DNA from 2 places in the Thermaerobacter composti genome. Region 2 is predicted to be linked to the other one. Evidence: riboswitches for the same ligand, from Rfam matches in the RefSeq annotation. Region 2 holds a riboswitch; the other holds the start of a gene.
The links. Region 2 has a riboswitch for thiamine pyrophosphate ahead of thiD (bifunctional hydroxymethylpyrimidine kinase/phosphomethylpyrimidine kinase). Riboswitches for the same ligand answer to the same signal wherever they lie in the genome.

Region 1 (3,390 bases), 800 kb from region 2:
GCCAGATGCCGTAGGCCTCGATCTCCGCCCGATGTCGCCGGAAGACCACCGCGGGCTCGCCGTCGGCCAGCAGACGTCCGCCCGGGGCCAGGAGGACGACGCGGTCGACCCAGTCCACCACGCCGTCCAGGTCGTGCTCGATCACGAGGACCGTGTGCCGGCGCGGGAGCCGCTGGAGGGTCTCCAGCACCAGGGCCCGGCCCGCAGGGTCCAGCTGCGCGGTGGGCTCGTCCAGCACGAGGAGGTCCGGCTCCAGGACCAGCACCGCCGCCAGGGCCAACCGCTGCTTCTGGCCCCCGGAGAGGGCCTGGATGGGGTGACCGAAGGGAAGGTCCAGCCCCGCCGCCGCGAGGGCCTGCGCCACCCGCGCCGGCATCTCGGCGGGCGGCACGCAGCGGTTCTCGAGGCCGAAGGCGACCTCTTCATCCACGGTGAACATGCAGAACTGGGCCTCGGGGTCCTGGAACAGCACGCCCGCCCGCCGCGCCGGGTGCAGCTCGCCCGTGACCCGGGCCTCGATCACCGACGGGATGAGGCCGCCCAGCGCCAGGGCCAGGGTGCTCTTCCCCGAGCCGCTGGGCCCCAGCAGCAACACGCGCTGCCCCGCCGGGATGGCCAGCGTCACGTCCCGCAGGGCCGGCTCCCGTCGATCGGGGTAGCGGACGCTCAGCCCACGGCAGGACGCCGCCGGGGCCACCCCCGCCGGGTCGACCCCTGCCGCGCCCTCCCCGCCTACCCGGCCGGCGGGCCGCCGGCCGGCGGACGAGGACGGCTCCACCGCGGCCGTGGCGCGGGATGGGCCGACCCCGCATGCGGTCGAGCGCGCCGCATCGTCCCACGGCATCGGCTGGCACCTCGCCTCATCCGGCCACGCCGGGGCCCTGATCCTGCCGGCCGCGCACCACCGCATAGGCATTCAGGGCCCCGGTCCGCACCAAGCCGTCGACCAGCACCTTGCCCAGCAGGCCGGCGACCACGGCGCCGCTCAGGAGCCGCACCGCCGCAGCGGCCACCAGGGTTCCGGCGCGCATCCCGGTGAAGTAGCCCGTCAGGGCGTCGAGGGGCAGGCTGCCCACCGCCGCCAGGGCGCCGGCCAGCGCCAGGGCGGGCAGGTCGAACCGGCGATAGCGGAACGCGGCCAGGGCCACCTCCGCGCCGAGTCCCTGCAATCCGCCGTAGAGCAGCACCCACAGCACGTCGGGGCTGCCCAGCGCCAGTTCCCCGGCCGCGGCCAGGAGCTCCGCCCAGAAGGCGACGCCGGGCTTCTGGATGATGTAGGCCGCCACCGTGCTGGCGATGAACCAGACGCCGTAGGTGAGCTCCGCCACCACCGGATGGACCGCCCGGGCCACGTCCCACAGCGCCCAGGCGTTGATGTACAGGACGGAACAGGCCGCGGCCACGAAGGCCAACATGACGATCTCGCGGAACTGCAATCGGCGGGACGAACCGGCCATGCGCAACGCCCCCTTCGCCGTAGCGGTGCGGGACCGGGGGCTCGCGGGACGGCCGGCGGCAGGGCGGCAAGGCGCCGTGGGTCGCCGGAGGACGCCGAGGAACGAAAAACCACCTCCGGCAGGAGGTGGTGCTCGTCATGCCGTCCAGGCGGCCATGCGGTACCTTCCTCACGCCGGTATTACCCGGATCGAGTCCGAAGGGTAGCGCCCCTGCAGCCTGCGGCTGCCGCGCTTCTCAGCCCGTAGCGGGCACCCCCGGTACCGACATCCCGTTGGATTGTCACCTCGATCATAGGCCGCGCGGTCCACCGCCGTCAACGCCGGGCGCCCGCACGGCTTGACCTGGAGCCCGCCGGGCGGTCCCGCTGCCGGCGGGTGGCCCCGCGCCACGCCCGCGCCGCCGGCCCCGCCCGCGGCCGCCCCCCGCAGCCCGCGTTCTGGCCGAGGGGTTCGCGCCACGCGATGGGACCCCAGCAGCCCCGCCCGCGGCCGCCGCCACCCCTCAAGCCCCTGGTGCCGCTGGTTCCCACCGCACCCGACGCACCCCACGCGACGCCCCCCACCCCGGCCGGGGACCGCAAGGGCCCGGCGTCGACGCACCACCGGCAGGCCTCAGACCGCGGTCATCCCGCCATCGACGGCCAGCACCTGCCCGGTGATGTACAACCCCGCTTCGGAGGCGAAGAGCAGCGCCGCTCCCTGCAGGTCCCGCTCGCCACCCAGGCGCCGGAGCGGCACGGACTGCTCGATCACCGACCCGTACTGGGCCAGGATGCCCCGGGTCATCTTCGTCGGGAAGAACCCCGGGGCGATGCAGTTCACCGTGATCCCGTGCTCCGCCAGCTTGGCCGCCAGGTCGCGGGTGAAGTTGATGACGCCGGCCTTCGCCGTGTTGTAGGGCAGGGTCTGCATCACCCGGGGATCGCTGCCCCGCAGCCCCGCGATGGAGGCGACGTTGATGATCCGGCCACCGCGGCCCTGCTGGATCATCACCCGCGCGGCCTCGCGGCTCATGTAGAAGGTGCCGTGCAGGTTGGTGCGGATCACCTTGTCCCAGGCCTCCAGGGGGATGTCGAAGAGGGGGGCGCCCCAGGTGGCGCCGGCGTTGTTGACCAGGATGTCCAGACCGCCGAAGGCGTCCACCACCCGGCGGACCGCCGCGACCACCTGCTCGTAGTCCGTGACGTCGCAGCGCACGGCCAGGCAGCGGATGCCCTGGCCGCGCAGCCGCTCCTCCGCCTCGCGCAGGCCCTCTTCCTTGCGGGCGGTGATGGCGACGGCGGCGCCCGCCTCCCCCAGCCCCTGGGCGATCTGCAGGCCCAGGCCGCGGCTGCCCCCCGTCACCAGCGCCACCTTGCCGTCGAGGCGGAAACGGTCGAGCACGCCCATGGGTGGACCTCCCCGTTGCGAGCGCCGGCCCGGCCCCGTCGACCGCGGGCCGGTTCGCCGGCGGCCGGTCCGCGTCCGGCGGCCGGCCCGCAGCGGCACCTCACACCGCGATGGCCCCAGCCCGGAAGTCCGAGGCCCCCATCTTCACGTTGACCAGGGCCGGCTTGCCCGCGGCCAGGGCCCGTTCCAGGGCCGGGCGGACGTCGTCCGGCCGCTCGACCCACTCGCCGTGGCCGCCGAGGGCGGCCACCACCTGGTCGTAGCGGGCGTAGCTCAGGGCGGTGGCCACGGCCCGGTCGGCGCCGAAGAGCTGGACCTGCAGTCGGCGGATCTGGGTCCACGCGGCGTCGTTGCCCACCACGGCGACGAAGGGCAGGTCCTGCCGCACCGCCGCCTCGTACTCGAGCAGATCCAGGCCGGCGGCGCCGTCGCCCAGCAGGACCACCACCGGCTCGTCGGGCCGCAGGACCCGGGCCGCCAGGGCGAAGCCCATCCCGACCCCCAAGGTCCCCAGCGGGCCGGGGTCCAGCCAGCCGGCGGGGTA
Region 2 (3,390 bases):
CCCGCCAGGTGGAGGACGAGCCCTCCGGCCGCCCAACCGGCGGCCACCGCCAGCACGGCCGCCCCGCTCATCCGCAGCGCCGCGACCGCGGGGCCCGGTGCCACCGGGCGGGGCGCCCCTGCCCCGGCCGCCGTCCCGTCGGCTCCCGAGTCCGTCCTTGACGCCGTGGGAGCGGTCCCGCGCCCCGGGACCCGTCGCGGCGCGACACGGCCCCGCGCGAGCCGCCGCCGCACCAGGGCCATCCCGCCCGCGGCGAGGATCCCGGCCCCCACCGCGCCGCCGGCCGTCGCGACCGCGAACACCGCGGCATGGACGCCCAGCCGACCGAGCTGCCCGCCGACCGCCGGATCGAGGCCCAGCCGCAATCCGATGCACGCCAGCATGAGGCCCAACGCCCAGCGGGATGCCGTCGGCCCCCAGGCCTCGACGCGGTGCCGGACGAGGCCGGCCCGCCCCGCCGCCATGCCGGCGGCGAGGGCGATCAGGACGCCCGCCATGGGCCTCCCCCGCTCTTCCGGGCGGGGCGCCGGGGACGGCGGGAGCCGGCGACGGCCGTTCCCCGACCTCGATGGGCGGGGGAGCCGCCCCGGTCGCCCGCGCCAGCCGGGGGCCACGGTCCCGCCGGCACCCCGCCCGCACCCACCTCCGCGCCCCGCCGCTGGAGTCCGGACATCACCCGGGCGAAGAGCGCCACCGCGGCCACCAGCGCCACCGCCATCCCCGCCGTCGCCGCCACCAGCCCGGCGACGGAGCCGCCGGTGCGCCGCTGCCACAGCACGGCGATCGCCGCGAACGCCACCAACGCCATGCCCCGGACCAGGGGCTTCAGTCGTTCCCGCACGTCGTTCCCTCGCTTCCCCGGCGTCCTCGCCGGCGCCGGCCGTCTGGCCCCCAGGCGCGTCGCACCGCTGGGCGCGTCGGGGGCCCCGCTCCGTCGGACGCGCCCTGGTTCCCGCCCCCCGCGCTGCCGGACCGTTGGGCTGACCGCTGCTTTCCTTGCACGTCCGTTCTCCCCTCACCCCGGTCACCGCGGTTCCCGCCCACCCGCCGTGCGGGCCGTTGCGCGCCGCTGCCCGGCCGCCGCGGCCGGCGCCGCGCGCCGCCCCCCCAACGCCGCGACCGCGCCGCGCGGGCGGGTCACCCTGGCGCCCTTCATCGTGGACATGCCGCCGGTGTCGGCCCCCGCCGCGACTGCGCTCGACGGGCGGGTCGGGCGCCGGCTCGGGCTCCCGTTCCCGGGGTCGGGCACCGGTTGCGACTCCCGCTCGCGGGGGTGGGGTACCGGTCCCGACGCCCGTTCGGGCGGGGCAGGCGCCGATTCCGACCCCCGTCGACCGGGAGCCGTTGACCTGGGGCCGGCGGGATCCGATACTGGAGATGGTAGCACCGTGGGGGTGCTGGCGTCACGCCGGCTGAGACGAGCCCAGCGGCTCGAACCCCTCGAACCTGACGTGGGTAATGCCACCGGAGGGAACGGTGCGGTCCAGCCTCGACGATCGCCGCTCGATCGCTTCCAGGCACCGGGGCCGCGTTCTTCCCGCGGCCCTTCTTTCGTGATGCCCCGCACCCCGTCCTTCCCCGGCAGCCGGGACCCCCACCGACGCCACGAAGGGAGCGACGCGCCATGGTCGCCTCGACCCTCGCCGGTTCCTCCGGACGAACCGGCCCCGCGGCCCCCCCGCCCCGGGCCATGACCATCGCCGGCTCCGACAGCGGCGGCGGCGCGGGGATCCAGGCGGACCTCAAGACCTTCAACGCCCTGCGGGTCTTCGGCACGTCGGCCATCACCGCCCTGACGGCCCAGAACACCGAGGGGGTACGGGATGTCCACCTGGTGCCCCCGGAGATGGTGGCCGCCCAGATCGACGCAGTCCTGGACGACATCGGCACCGACGCCGCCAAGACGGGCATGCTGGGCACCACGGCCATCGTCGAGGCGGTGGCCGAGCGCATCCGCTACTGGCGGGATCGCCTGGGTCCCTTCCCCCTGGTGGTCGACCCGGTGATGATCGCCAAGAGCGGCGCCCCCCTCCTGGACGAACCGGCGCGGGACGCGGTGCGGCGGCTGCTCCTGCCCCTGGCCACGGTCCTGACGCCCAACCGCCACGAGGCGGAGGAACTCAGCGGCATCCCGGTCCGCAGCCTGGACGACGCGCGGCGCGCGGCCCGGGCGCTCCACGCGCTGGGGGCGCGCTGGGCGGTGGTCAAGGGCGGCCACGTGGCGGAAGACGCCGCCGAGGCCGTCGACGTGGTCTACGACGGCCGGGAGTGGCACCTGCTCCGGGCGCCCCGCATCGTCACCCGGTCGACCCACGGCACCGGCTGCACCTTCTCGGCGGCCATCACCGCGTACCTCGCCCGGGGCTACCCGGTCTTGCGCGCCCTGCAGGAGGCCAAGGCGTACATCACCGAGGCGATCCGACGCGCGCCGGCCATCGGCCGCGGCCACGGCCCGACGTGCTCCTTCTACCCCTGGGAGCCGGCGGCCGGGCCCGCATCGGCCGCCGCGGCCGCATCCCCGGCGGACCCCGACGGAGGCACCGGGGGACGCGGCGAGCAGCCCCCCACGTCGAACCAGGAGGGGGCGCCACCGGGTGGTGCGGGCCGGGTGGCGAGGGATGCGTAGGGCTCCCGCCGCGGCCTCGGCGAAGGGCGACGGACCGGCGGAAGCGCCAGCGGGTCCCGCCAGCCAGCTGCGCACCCTGGCCCGGGCCGCGGCGCTGATCGCCCTCGGCACCGTGCTGGCGGGGATGATCCGCGTCCCCGTCGGCGTGGCCACAGCCACGCCCGTGCAGCATGCCGTCAACGTGCTGGCCGCCGTCTGGTTCGGCCCCGGCGGTGCCGTCGCCGTGGCCTTCGGGATCAGTCTTCTGCGCAACCTGCTGGGCCTTGGCACGCTCCTGGCGTTCCCCGGTAGCCTCTTCGGCGCGGCCCTGGCCGGCTTGGCACACCGGGTCTGGCGTCGTCCCGTCGCCGCGATGGCCGGCGAGGTACTGGGGACCGGCCTGGTGGGCGGCCTCGTCGCCTTTCCCCTGGCCCGGTGGCTCCTGGGCCAGACGACGGGGGCCTGGTTCTTCTACGTGGTGCCCTTCGGCGTCAGCAGCCTGCTGGGGGCCCTGGTGGCAGGCCTGCTGCTGCGCTGGCTGCCGCCGATGGAGCCCCCTGGCCTGCGGCCGACGGAACCCCCTGGCGGCGGGCAGGGGCCGGCCGCCCGCTGATGGCGGGAAGCAGGCGGGGCCTGGGGGCCGGTTCGTCCCGCGACGAACCGGCCCCGGCGCTCGGTTCGGCCGTCGCCGCGGGAGAACGCCGTGCGGCGGAGGCGGCAGGGGGGCTCGGGCCGGCTGCGGCCTGGGCAGAGCCGTGCGAAGGAGGAGCCGTCGATGATCCATC

Region 1: it holds a riboswitch for thiamine pyrophosphate, as region 2 does, so the genes downstream of both, Q5761_RS06805 (ECF transporter S component) here and thiD (bifunctional hydroxymethylpyrimidine kinase/phosphomethylpyrimidine kinase) in region 2, are expected to answer to the same signal.

The regions. Positions count from the first base shown of each region.
Region 1 covers NZ_CP132508.1:1,674,663-1,678,052, forward strand. The annotation lists gene Q5761_RS06800 (ATP-binding cassette domain-containing protein) at 1-844, opposite strand, end outside; gene Q5761_RS06805 (ECF transporter S component) at 861-1,457, opposite strand; TPP riboswitch at 1,605-1,724, opposite strand; gene Q5761_RS06810 (SDR family oxidoreductase) at 2,070-2,846, opposite strand; gene Q5761_RS06815 (thiamine pyrophosphate-binding protein) at 2,947-3,390, opposite strand, start outside.
Region 2 covers NZ_CP132508.1:2,478,772-2,482,161, forward strand. The annotation lists gene Q5761_RS10040 (lysine exporter LysO family protein) at 1-497, opposite strand, end outside; gene Q5761_RS10045 (hypothetical protein) at 482-841, opposite strand; TPP riboswitch at 1,381-1,490, shown strand; gene thiD (bifunctional hydroxymethylpyrimidine kinase/phosphomethylpyrimidine kinase) at 1,625-2,626, shown strand; gene thiW (energy coupling factor transporter S component ThiW) at 2,619-3,218, shown strand; gene thiM (hydroxyethylthiazole kinase) at 3,381-3,390, shown strand, end outside.